3 regions of the Methylobacterium sp. P1-11 genome follow, and region 2 is predicted to be linked to each of the others. Evidence: predicted binding sites of a transcription regulator. Region 2 holds the regulator's gene; each other region holds the start of a gene.
What was found. The regulator PhoB, encoded in region 2, activates phosphate uptake and scavenging genes when phosphate is short. The targets are predictions, from matches to a motif close to TGTCATNNANCTGTCAT.

Region 1 (4,295 bases), on a different contig from region 2:
CGAGCAGGATCATGTCTCGATCGAGCGCATCGAGCCTCTGCGCAATCCGAGCCGCCGCGGTGATGGCCGCATCAGGAACCTGCTCGTCGGCCGCCGCAGTCTCGAGGCGATGGAAGACGGCGCGAAGGCCGAGGAGCTGCCGGTGCAGCCGGACCGCATCCCGGCGGATCGGCCCGAGCCGGCGCCGCTCGCCGCGCACCCGCTCGTCGAGGATGTGGTCCTCGATCTCGTCGAGCTCATCGGCCAGGCGCGCGCCGGTCTCGGCCATCGCGGTCACGACCTGCTCGACGATGACGTCGAGCAGCTGGATTGGGGCCAGGATACCTCGACCTTCTGAAGCCGCATCCCGAGCAAGGTCCGGTCCAAGGACGGGATGGCGCCGGCCGCTCACGAGCAGGCGCGGGCCCATGACGAAGTGCAGCCGACCGCCCGCGTCGACTTTTGGTCTTTCGCCGGTCTCTCGGACAAGATCGGCCACGACGCCGCCGATATGGCCCGCCTCGACGATCAGGCGCTGGTGCGGGTCACTGGCGAAGGCAGCGCCCGTCAGGTGCGGCGGGCCGAGACGGCCTTCAGCGACCAGGGCTGGCAGGCGCGCGTCGTTCAGGTTAAAGTGCAGCCAGGTGAAGCCCTCGCCGAAGCTCCCAGGGGCCGGCATCGCCTCGCCGCGTTCGACGAGGTGACCGCGACCGCTCTCGTCGAAGCGCATGGCCCAGAGCAGACCTGGAAGCACCGGCTCGTCGCACAAGAGACGGGCCGGGGCTGCGGTAGCGGCCGCCATTTGGGTCAGAACACGTGGCGCAGGATGAAGAACAACGTGCCGGCGATCAGGATGGCGGCCGGCAGGGTCAGGATCCAGGCCAGCGCCATGTTGCGCACCGTCGACGCCTGGAGCCCCGAGCCGTTGGCCGCCATCGTGCCGGCGACGCCCGATGACAGGATGTGGGTGGTCGAGACCGGCAGGCCGTAGAGCTCGGCCAGCCCGATCGTACCGGCGGCGACGATCTCGGCCGAGGCGCCCTGGGCGTAGGTCAGGTGGGTCTTGCCGATCTTCTCGCCCACGGTGACGACGATGCGCTTCCATCCGACCATGGTGCCGAGACCCAGCGCCAGGGCGACGCAGACCTTCACCCAGCCCGGGATGTAGCGCGTCCCGTCGTTGAGCAGCTCAGTGTAGCCCTTGAGTGTCTTGGTGTCGCCTTCGGACAGGGTCGCGCCGGACTTCGGTAGCAGCCGGATCGCGTCGGCGGCCAGGTACATGTCGTTGCGCACGTTCGAGGTCGCACCGGCCGGGACCTGCTGTAGCGAGCCGTAGTTTTTCACCGACGCCGCGATGTCGGTCGAGAGGGCGGCCAGGGCGCTGTAGACCTCCGGATTGTTGAGCTCCTTCGCCTTCAGCGCATCGGCGACAGTTTTGCGGGCCTGAGCCGCGTCAGGGCGCGGTTCACCGCCGGCGTGACCTGCGAACACGGTGCTGGCCGCCGTCGAGGTTTGCACGAAGGCCGGCGTCGCGTCGGCGTTCATGGTGCGGTTGAGCGCGTAGGCCGTGGGGGCGGCGCCGATCAGGATCAGCATGATCAGGCCCATGCCCTTCTGTCCGTCATTGCCGCCGTGGAAGAACGAGACCAGCGTGCAGGTGAGGATCAGCAGGCCGCGGATCCAGAGGGGCGGCGGCGCCTCGCCCTTAGGCGCCTCGTAGAGGTCCTTGCGGCGCACGGCGAATTTCAGGGCGAGCAGCAGCAGCGCCGCCAGCACGAAGCCGCAGACCGGCGAGAACAGCAGCGCCTTGAAGACGTTGAGCGCCTGCGCCCAGTCAACGCCCGAGGTGCCGTCCTGGCCGCCCATCAGCTGGTTGGCGAGGCCGACGCCGAGCACCGAGCCGATCAGCGCGTGGGACGACGAGTTCGGCAGGCCGAAGGCCCAGGTCCCGAGGTTCCACAGGATCGCCGCCAACAGGAGCGCGAAGATCATCGCGTAGCCCGCATGCGAGCCGACCTGCAGGATCAGCTCGACCGGCAGCAGAGTCACGATCGCGTAGGCCACCGCCCCGGAGGAGAGCATCACGCCGAGGAAGTTGAAGGCACCCGACCAGATCACCGCGACGAGCGGCGGCAGCGAGTGGGTGTAGATCACCGTGGCGACCGCGTTGGCGGTGTCGTGGAAGCCGTTCACGAATTCGAAGGCGAGGGCGATCAGCAGGGCGAGGCCGAGAAGCAAGAAGGCGCCGACGGCCAGGGGTTCCTGGTGCACGGCGTTCATGTCGGCGACGAGGCTTACAACCGCGTAGCCCAGCCCCGCCACCAGCACGAGCAGGAAGGCGATGATCCCGCCCGGGTGCATCCCGCGGTCGAGCTTGGGCTTTCCGCTTGACGCCTGTCCTATTGAACCTGTGGGAGCCAGAATAGCGTCGGACATAGGCGCCTCGGTGAATTCTAGGGTTCGCCTGCGGCGTAGATCGACACCATGACACTTAGGTGACGTCGAGAAGATTTTATCGAATTCCCGCCGACGCCAGCGGCAGTTTTGACGAAATCCGCTTTGGAAAAATTGGAATGTTGGCACTTCTTTCCAAGCAAATAGGATGATCCGATGATGCCACGCTGACGAGGCGTAATGCATATATGACATAACTAGTGAGTTATTGGCCCCACACGAAGCTTGAGACGAATACGCCCCTGGGTCGACGGTGGTTCGCATACGAACTTGTCGAGCCGCCCACGGACGGAAAGGTGCAAAGGGAACAGGAACTGCGGTTGCTTCGCGGGTCTGTCATGGAAGTGTGCTCAACGGCGGCCGATCGAAGCCCAATCGAGGTTCGCAGACGATGCCTGACGAGAGTTCTGCTCAAGCTGTCACGCTCGACGCTATCCGACGCGAGCTGGCCGACAGCTACGATGAGGAGCTGGAGTTGGGACTCGACGACGAGCGCCTGGACCGGCTCGCGGAAGCTTCGGGGCACGATCACTTGGATCGGCTCGATCGAAAGGTCTACTTCCGCGAGCTATTGCGCCTGCAGCACGAGCTCGTCCGCCTGCAGGATTGGGTGCAGGATCGCAAGCTGCGGGTTGTGGTTCTGTTCGAGGGCCGCGACTCGGCTGGGAAGGGCGGCGTGATCAAGCGCATCACGCAGCGTCTCAATCCTCGCATCTGCCGTGTCGCCGCGCTGCCTGCCCCGAGCGAGCGCGAGCGCACGCAGTGGTACTTTCAGCGCTACGTCGCTCACCTGCCGGCAGCCGGGGAGATCGTGCTGTTCGACCGCTCCTGGTACAACCGCGCTGGTGTCGAGCGGGTCATGGGCTTCTGCACAGAGGCGGATGTCGAGGAGTTCTTCCGCTCGGTCCCCGAGTTCGAGCGCATGCTGGCGCGCTCCGGCATCGTTCTGGTGAAGTACTGGTTCTCGATCACCGATGAAGAGCAGGAGTTCCGCTTCCAGATGCGGATCCAGGATCCGCTGAAACAGTGGAAGCTCTCGCCGATGGACGTCGAGTCGCGCCGGCTCTGGGAAGATTACACCAGGGCCAAAGAGGACATGCTGGCGCGCACGCACATCCCCGAGGCGCCCTGGTGGGTGGTCGAGGCGGTCGACAAGAGGCGAGCGCGCCTGAACTGCATCAGCCACTTGTTGGCCCAGATCCCGTACGACGTGGTGGAGCACCCTTCCGTCCGGCTACCCGAGCGAGTGCGGAACGCGGACTATGTCCGCGGTCCGGTCCCGGCCGAGATGTACGTACCTTCTGTGTACTGATCGAAGCCGGCCGATTCAGTCACTTCAAACATCGGTCGTGGTGCAGGGTGATCGAAGCACGTGCTGGCCAGAAGCGGGCAGAGCGTCTATCGGGCAGCTGCAGCCGAGGCGTCCTCGTCCGCGCGACCTGCGCCGTTGCCGACGGCCGAGTCCAACATCCCTTTCGATGCGGTGCCCTGGTCGGCGCCAGAAGTGTTTGCCTTCGGCGTGCCCCGGTTGTCGCTGGGCCGGTCCCCATCGCTCACCGACGGGCTGGCTTTCTCGGGGTGAGCGTTGGATGAACCCGCAGCACCTGGATTGCCTCCCTGTGCCCAGCCGTTTCCAGAGGACAAGATCAGGACGACGGCGAGCGCGAGCGGCTTGAGAAGCATCATGATGATCTCCACGGAGGACGTGCGCCTCGGTTCAGCTCTGCGCGCAGAGAGCGACAGGATGATGTCACTTCTGGGCGCGAATTCTCAGCGAGAGATAATGTTTGGCAAGTCTCGCCTCGTTGAGTGGCTCGGAATATTTGCGTATCGCCAAGCTCAATGCAGAGCAGCGTTCAACA
Region 2 (4,295 bases):
CTCGATCCTGGTGATGCTGATCGTCCAGGGCGTGCGCGGCTTCACGCCGACCCTGTTCACCAACCCGACACCGGGCCCCGGCTCCGAGGGCGGGGGCATCGCCAACGCCATCCTGGGCAGCCTCGTCCTGACCGGGATCGGCATCCTGATCGCCACGCCGGTCGGCGTGATGGCCGGGACGTACCTTGCCGAGTACGGGCGCGGCTCGAAGCTGGCGGCGCTGATCCGCTTCCTGAACGATATCCTGCTCTCGGCGCCCTCGATCCTGATCGGCCTCTTCGTCTACACGCTGATGGTGCGGCCGATGGGGACCTATTCGGGCTGGGCCGGCGGCGTGGCGCTCGCGATCATCGCGGTTCCGGTGATCGTGCGCACCACCGAGGACATGCTGCGCCTCGTTCCCGGCACCCTGCGGGAGGCCGGCGCGGCCCTCGGGGCGCCGCCCTCGACGGTGATCATGAGCGTGACGTGGCGGGCGGCCTCGGCCGGCATCGTGACCGGCATCATCCTGGCGCTCGCCCGCATCGCCGGCGAGACGGCGCCGCTGCTGTTCACCGCGCTCAACAACAATTCCTGGTTCTCCGCCAACCTGATGGGCGGCGTCGCGAACCTGCCGGTGATGATCTACCAGTTCGCCCTCTCGCCCTACCCGAACTGGCAGGGCCTCGCCTGGGCGGGCGCGCTCCTGATCACCGCGGCCATCCTGGCGCTGTCGATCATCGCGCGCCTCGTGATCAAGCCGCAGACCTCGCGCTGAGACCCCTTTCGAGGACACGACGATGAACGCCGCCTCCGCGATCCCCACGGTCGAGCTGAACCGCAACCGCGCCGACGAGGGCGGCCCCGTGCGGATCGCCGTGAAGGACCTGAACTTCTACTACGGCAGCTTCCACGGGCTGAAGGACGTCAACCTCAACTTCCACGACCGGCAGGTCACGGCGCTGATCGGACCCTCCGGCTGCGGGAAGTCGACCCTGCTGCGCTGCTTCAACCGGATCTACAGCCTCTACCCGGAGCAGCGGGCGGAGGGCGAGATCCTGCTCGACGGCGAGAACATCCTCAGCCCGTCCATCGACCTGAACGAGCTGCGCTCGCGCATCGGCATGGTGTTCCAGAAGCCGACGCCATTCCCGATGTCGATCTACGACAACGTCGCCTTCGGCCTGCGCCTCTACGAGAAGCTGCCAAAATCCGAGCTGGACGGCCGGATCGAGGAATCCCTGCGCAAGGCCGCCCTGTGGGACGAGGTGAAGGACAAGCTTCGGCAGCAGGGGACCGGCCTGTCCGGCGGTCAGCAGCAGCGCCTGTGCATCGCCCGGACGGTGGCGCAGAAACCGGAGGTGATCCTGTTCGACGAGCCGACCTCGGCCCTCGACCCGATCTCCACCGGACGCATCGAGGAGCTGATCGAGCAACTGCGCGACGAGTTCACCATCGTGATCGTCACCCACAACATGCAGCAGGCGGCACGCATCTCGCAGTTCACCGCCTTCATGTATCTGGGGCAGCTCGTCGAGTTCGGTCCGACCAATCGGATGTTCATGAACCCGACGGAACGCCGCACGCAGGACTACATCACCGGCCGCTTCGGCTAGTCTGTCCGGGAGATCCCGGGACCTGGCGGCCAGCGCGCCGGAAAGCCCCAGCAAGCCACCCCGGCGCGCCGTTCCCGGGACCCCATCGAAGGATCCACCATGCCCGGCCATATCGTCACCTCCTACGACACCGACCTGGAGAACCTCCGTCGCTCGATCTCGGAGATGGGCGGCGTGGCCGAGAAGATGACCGCGGAGGCGACCGACGCCCTCGTGCGCCGGGACGACACGCTCGCCCAGGCGGTGATCCTCGCCGACAAGCGCCTCGACGCGCTGCAGCGGGACATCGAGGAGCGCGCGGTCCTGCTGATCGCCCGGCGCCAGCCCCTCGCGATCGACCTGCGCGAGACCATCTCGGCGATCCGCGTCTCCGGCGATCTCGAGCGGATCGGCGACCTCGCCAAGAACGTCGCCAAGCGCGTGGTGGCGATCTCCGACCAGGCGCCGGCCCAAAAGATCGTGCTCGGCGTGCGCCACATGAGCGACCTCGCCGAGGGCCAGCTCAAGGACGTGCTCGACGCCTATGCGAGCCGCGACGTCCAGGCGGCCCACGACGTCTGGGAGCGCGACGGCGAGATCGACGCCCTGTACAATTCCCTGTTCCGCGAGCTCCTGACCTACATGATGGAGGATCCGCGCAACATCTCGTTCTGCACGCATCTGCTGTTCTGCGCCAAGAACGTCGAGCGCATCGGCGACCACACCACCAACATCGCCGAGACGATCCACTATCTCGCCACCGGCGAAACCCTGGCGGGCGACCGGCCCAAGAACGATGCGTCGAACTATGTGACGGTGGACGGTGTCCAGGCTCCGTGAGCGCCCGGCCCCGGCCCCGGCGCCGCACGGCGCGCGCCTTCCCGCCGGGCGCGGCCGGGGTGACCGTGCGTGTGGGTTGAGGCGCGGCGGCGCCTCCTGCAGCATCCGCCGGACCGCCGGTAGAACGGATCTTCGAACGTGAGCATGCAAGTCCTGATCGTCGAGGACGAGGAGGCGCTGACCACGCTGCTGCGCTACAACCTGGAGGCCGAGGGTTTCCTGGTGGATTCGGCGGCGCGCGGCGACGATGCCGAACTGCTCCTGGCGGAGCGGATCCCGGACCTCGTCCTGCTCGACTGGATGCTACCCGGCCTCTCGGGGATCGAGCTGTGCCGCCGAATCCGGGCGCGCCGCGAGACCGAGCGGCTGCCGGTGATCATGCTCACCGCCCGGGGCGAGGAGGGCGACCGGGTCCGCGGTCTCGGCACCGGCGCCGACGACTACATCGTCAAGCCGTTTTCCGTGCCGGAACTGCTCGCCCGGATCCGCGCGCTGCTGCGTCGGGCCAAGCCCGCCCATGTCTCGGATCGGCTGGCGGCGGGCGACCTGGAACTCGACCGGACCGGCCACCGCGTCCGGCGCGGCGGCGAAGAGCTGCATCTGGGCCCCACAGAGTTCCGGCTCCTGGAATTCCTGATGCTGGCGCCCGGCCGGGTCTTCTCCCGCGAGCAGCTTCTCGACGGGGTCTGGGGGCACGACGTCTACATCGACGAGCGCACCGTCGACGTCCATGTCGGGCGGCTGCGCAAGGCGCTGAACGGCCCGCGCCAAGCCGATCCGATCCGCACGGTTCGCGGCTCGGGCTATGCCTTCGACGAGACCTTCTCGCTGGAAGCCTGAGGCGGGATCGAAGCGTACCGGAACGAGGATCGGTCGGCCGCAGCCTCGGTACGCGCGCGGTGCCGTGCCGCTCGGCCATACGACGTCGGCGGGTGCGGCGCCGCCGGATTGCGTCGCTCCGCTCGCAAGGACGGCGGGCCGGGCGTTTCGACGCGCATGCGGCTTCAGGACCCTCTCGACCTTTCAGCGAGCCAGCGCAGCGCTCCGGCCGGACACGGCTGGCACCGCCTCCAGCGCCGCCAGAACCGTCCCCTCGGTGAGGATCTGCGGGAGAACCTGGGGTTCCCCGGTTCCGGTGTAGAGCAGGTAGAGCGGGACGCCGCTGCGCCCGTGCTTCTCCAGGAGGCGGGTGATCTCGGGATTCTGGTTGGTCCAGTCGCCTTTCATGTAGGTCACGCCGCGCTCGGCCATCGCGGCGCGCACCGCCCTGGTGTTGAGCGAGGTCGCCTCGTTCACCGCGCAGGTGATGCACCACGCGGCCGTCATGTCGATGAAGACGGGGCGATGCGCGTCGACCAGGGCGTCGAGGCGCGCCTGGGTGAACGGCTCGACCCCGTCGGCGGCGGCCTGCGCCGACGACGGCACGGCGCGGTCCCGCGGCAGGGTCACCGCAAGGGCGGCTACGGCGATCAGCGCGAGAGCCGCGGCGGCCTGCGAGACCCGGCCGACCTTGGGCGCGGCGGCGCGGCCATGCTCCCAGGCCCAAGCGGCGAAGCCCACCAGCACCAGGCCGATCAGCGCCGCCAGCAGGCCGCGCGGATCCACCTGCTGCGCCAGCACCCAGATCAGCCACGCCACGGTGGCGTAGACCGGGAAGGCGAGGACCTGCTTCAGGGTCTCCATCCAGGCGCCCGGCCGAGGCAGCGCACGCAGGGCCCGCGGCCAGAGGGTGAGCACCAGGAAGGGTAGGGCGAGGCCGAAGCCAAGGCTCGCGAAGACGGCGAGCGCGACGCCGGCGCTCTGGGTCAGCGCGAAGCCCACAGCCGAGCCCATGAGCGGCGCCGTGCAGGGCGTCGCCACCAGGGTCGCGAGCACGCCCGT
Region 3 (4,295 bases), on a different contig from region 2:
CCTTGAGGCCGTAATCGGCCGCCGCGAGCGCGATCATGCGCCCGAGCTGGCCGCCTCCGACGACGCCGAGGGTAGAGCCGGGGCCGAGATTCTTGTCCGTCACGCGTTCGCTTCCGTCACCGGCCGTTCGGCCACCGAGGCGGTCTGGGCCGCACGCCACGCCTCCAGGCGCTCCGCGAGATCCGGATCGGAAAGCGCCAGGACGGAGGCGGCGAGCAGGGCCGCGTTGATGGCCCCGGCCCGGCCGATCGCGAGGGTCCCCACCGGAATGCCGGCCGGCATCTGGACGATGGAGAGGAGGCTGTCCTGCCCGGACAGGGCCTTGGACTCCACCGGCACGCCGAAGACCGGCAGGCGGGTCATCGCGGCAGCCATGCCGGGCAGGTGCGCGGCGCCGCCCGCTCCGGCGATGACGACCTTGAGACCGGCGGCGACCGCGCCCTTGGCGAAGGCCACGAGCCGGTCCGGCGTGCGGTGGGCCGACACGATGCGCGCGTCATAGGGAACCCCGAGCGCGTCGAGCGTCTCGGCGGCATGCCGCATGGTCGCCCAGTCGGACTGGCTGCCCATGATGATCGCGACCGGAGGCGACACCATCGTTGATCCCGGCAAAAGAGGGCGCTTACAGGCGGTGCGGGCCCGCGGCAAGGCGCGCCCCGAAGACGTCCACCGGCATCAGGCGATGATGTCCGGCGTGAGCGCGTCCTCGATGTGGAAGATCCGGTCGCGCAGCGTGAGCTTGCGCTTCTTCAGGCGCTGGATCTGGAGCTGATCCCCGGCGACGCTGCGCTCCAGCGCCTCGATGGCGCCGTCGAGATCCCGGTGCTCCTCGCGCAGCCGCGCCAGCTCACCCTGGAGGTCCGACTGCGCACTCTCACCTGCCTCGTCCGCCATCGTCACCTGAGGACCCGAAGACCGTTCATTGCCCGAGAGCATGCGTTACGCTCCGGCGCCGGACAAGTCGGCGCGGTAAGCAATCATCAGACTTAGCAGCAGAAAACGCTTCGACAGGTCCGGCATCCTGTGCCAATCTCGGTGTGTCGAAACGATGACAGGAGATTCGACTCATGTCGCTGCAGACGCATCTGAACCAACTCGCCCGGAAGCACGAAGCCCTCGAGCGCGAGATTCAGGAAGCGATCCACAGGCCTTCGGCGAACGACCTTCACATCGCCGAGCTGAAGCGACGGAAACTCCTCCTCAAGGACGAGATCAATAGGCTCCAGGCGGGCAACGACACGTTGCACTGACGCCTGCCACGTCCAAAGAGACAGTAAAGTCCGGATGACAGCCGCCGTATCGGGAGCCCCGATGCGGCGGTTTTCTTGTGACACGCCATGCGCCGCTGGCGCGGTGTACGTCATCGTGCGAGGCCGTTCCTCTCCCGTGCGCGCGAGAATGGGCTATCCTGCGCCGGCCGCCGGAGAGTGGCCCGCGAGGAAACGCCGAACCGATGACGAGAGCCAGCCTGCCGGGCCGCTACCCGGAGATCTACGAATCAGCCCGCCGCGACCCTGAGGCGTTCTGGCTCGGCGCGGCGCAGGCGCTCGACTGGGCGCGCATGCCGGAGCGGGCCTTCGCGCCGGATACCGGTCCCTACGGCCGCTGGTTCCCCGACGGCACCCTGAACGCGTGCCACAATGCGGTGGACCGCCACGCCGACGGGGGACGGGCGGACCAGGTGGCGATCCGTTACGATTCACCTGTCACCGGGACCAAGCGCAGCATCACCTATGGAGAGTTGCGCGACGAGGTGGCGGTGCTGGCCGGCGTGCTCGCCGACCTCGGCGTCGGCAAGGGCGACCGGGTCATCCTGTACATGCCGATGGTGCCCGAGGCGCTGTTCGGCATGCTGGCCTGCGCGCGGCTCGGCGCGGTCCATTCCGTCGTGTTCGGCGGCTTCGCGGCCAACGAGCTGGCGGTGCGGATCGAGGACGCGGCACCGAAGGTGGTGCTGGCCGCCTCCTGCGGGATCGAGCCGAACCGGGTGGTCGCCTACAAGCCGCTCCTCGACGCGGCGATCGGAGCCTCCCGCCACAAGCCGGAGGCCTGCCTCATCCTCCAGCGCCCGCAAGGGGGCGCGACGCTGGTTGCGGGCCGGGATCGCGACTGGGCCGAGAGTGTCGCGGCGGCCCAGGCGGCGGGGCGGAGGGCGGCGTGCGCGCCGGTCGCGGCCACCGATCCGCTCTACATCCTCTACACCTCCGGCACGACCGGGAAGCCGAAGGGCGTGGTCCGCGACACCGGCGGCTACCTCGTCGCCCTCGCGTGGTCGATGCCGAACCTCTACGGCGTCCAGCCCGGCGAGACCTATTTCTGCGCCTCCGACATCGGCTGGGTCGTCGGCCATTCCTATATCGTCTACGCTCCCCTGCTGCACGGCTGCACCACGGTCCTGTACGAGGGCAAGCCGGTGGGCACGCCGGATGCCGGCGCGTTCTGGCGGGTCGTCGCCGAGTACGGGGTCGCCTGCCTGTTCACCGCGCCGACGGCTCTGCGGGCGATCAAGAAGGAGGATTCCGCCGGCGTCCGGATCGCCGATTACGACCTCTCGGCCTTCCGCAGCCTGTTTCTCGCGGGCGAGCGCGCCGACCCCGATTCGGTCGCCTGGGCCGAGCGCGTGCTGAACCGGCCGGTGATCGACCATTGGTGGCAGACCGAGACCGGCTGGCCGATCGCCGGCAATCCGATGGGCCTCGGCCTCTTGCCGGTGAAGCACGGCAGCACCTGCGTGCCGATGCCGGGCTACCGGGTCGAGGTGCTGGACGAGGGCGGCAGGCCGGTTCCGGTGGGGACCATGGGCACCATCGCGATCCGCCTGCCCCTGCCGCCCGGCTGCCTGCCGACCCTCTGGGGCTCGGACGAGCGCATGCGGTCGAGCTACCTTGCCACCTTTCCGGGCTACTACGACACCTCGGATGCCGGGGTGATCGACGCGGACGGCTACATCACCGTCCTGGGACGGACCGACGACATCATCAACGTCGCGGGCCACCGCCTGTCCACTGGCGGCATGGAGGCGGTGCTGGCGAGCCATCCTGACGTGGCGGAATGCGCGGTGATCGGCATCCATGATTCCCTGAAGGGAGAGGTGCCCTGCGGGTTCGTGGTGCTGAAGGCCGGCGTCGCCCGGCCGACCGAGGCGATCGAGCGGGAACTCGTCGCCAAGGTGCGCGACGAGATCGGCCCGGTGGCGGCCTTCAAGCTGGCGCTCACCGTGCCGCGGCTGCCCAAGACCCGCTCGGGCAAGATCCTGCGCGCCACCATGAAGCGCATCGCCGATCATGAGCCCTGGACGATGCCGGCGACGATCGATGATGCGACGGCCCTCGACGAGATCGACAAGAGCCTGAAGGATCGGGGCATCGGCGCGGCCTAGCAGGCCGCCGAACCGCGCCGACGGAACGCTGATCGGTCGTCCCGACCCCCCTAGTCGGCGTCGGCACCGTCCTCGTCCGTGTCGATATCGACGGCCGGCGGCGCCTGCGTCACGGCTGGCGCATAGCTGCCCGAAGCCGGGCCCGCGGTGACCGATGCCGGCACGCGCCGCGCGTTCGGCTCGGACGGGATCAGGATCGCGGTGGCGGCCACGAAGCCGGCGAGCGATCGGAGATCCTGCGGCTGACGCGGATCACGCGAGATCAACGTCGCTTCCTGCTGAAGGCGGAGATTGCAGGCCTGCGAGGGGAGGCCGCCGTCCGGCGTACAGGCATCATGCCGGGCGCAGGCGGCATCGAGCGCGTCGACCGGCGGAAGGGGCGCGTTGTTGCCCGGCCCGCAGTAATTGCCGTGGATCAGCATCTTGGGTCCGCCGAAGGCGGCGGGCTGAGCCTGGGCCGACGCCGCGAGGGCGGCGCAGCCAGCGGCCAGGACGAATGGGGCGGCAAGTTTCGTGAGCATCATCTGGACCTCGGGCGATCTCGCCCCCTCAGGCGGTTCGCGTCGATTGCCGCGATGCGGCGACAGGCCAGGAAACGGCCTGTCACATCGGCAAGTTCCAACAGCCCCCGTCCGCAGGGGTGCTCTGCCGCACCGCACTGACGCATCGCACTGGCCGCAGCGTCCATCCTCAGCCAGAGTGGTCTCTCCACCAGGAGTTGCCGATGACCGCTCGCCTGTTCGAACCGCTGACGCTCGACGCGCTCACGCTCGAGAACCGCATCCTCGTCGCGCCGATGTGCCAGTATTCGGCACGGGACGGCGAAGCGACCGACTGGCACATGATGCATCTCGGGCAGCTCGCCATGTCGGGAGCCGGCCTGCTGACTCTGGAGGCCACCGCTGTCTCCCCGGAA

Region 1: the regulator PhoB is predicted to act here: its motif matches at 2,611-2,627, upstream of ppk2 (polyphosphate kinase 2).
Region 3: the regulator PhoB is predicted to act here: its motif matches at 1,038-1,054, upstream of CIW48_RS09425 (DUF465 domain-containing protein).

Annotation. Positions count from the first base shown of each region.
Region 1 covers NZ_NPKS01000048.1:29,486-33,780, forward strand. Annotated here, with positions in the region: gene CIW48_RS30185 (transporter) at 1-733, opposite strand, end outside; gene CIW48_RS30190 (inorganic phosphate transporter) at 787-2,415, opposite strand; gene ppk2 (polyphosphate kinase 2) at 2,825-3,745, shown strand; gene CIW48_RS30200 (hypothetical protein) at 3,832-4,119, opposite strand.
Region 2 covers NZ_NPKS01000009.1:116,709-121,003, reverse strand. Annotated here, with positions in the region: gene pstA (phosphate ABC transporter permease PstA) at 1-757, shown strand, start outside; gene pstB (phosphate ABC transporter ATP-binding protein PstB) at 780-1,595, shown strand; gene phoU (phosphate signaling complex protein PhoU) at 1,695-2,414, shown strand; gene phoB (phosphate regulon transcriptional regulator PhoB) at 2,559-3,254, shown strand; gene CIW48_RS11600 (protein-disulfide reductase DsbD domain-containing protein) at 3,438-4,295, opposite strand, start outside.
Region 3 covers NZ_NPKS01000007.1:102,220-106,514, reverse strand. Annotated here, with positions in the region: gene CIW48_RS09440 (5-(carboxyamino)imidazole ribonucleotide synthase) at 1-103, opposite strand, end outside; gene purE (5-(carboxyamino)imidazole ribonucleotide mutase) at 100-597, opposite strand; gene CIW48_RS09430 (DUF465 domain-containing protein) at 676-936, opposite strand; gene CIW48_RS09425 (DUF465 domain-containing protein) at 1,068-1,250, shown strand; gene CIW48_RS09420 (propionyl-CoA synthetase) at 1,454-3,379, shown strand; gene CIW48_RS09415 (hypothetical protein) at 3,430-3,903, opposite strand; gene CIW48_RS09410 (NADH:flavin oxidoreductase/NADH oxidase) at 4,104-4,295, shown strand, end outside.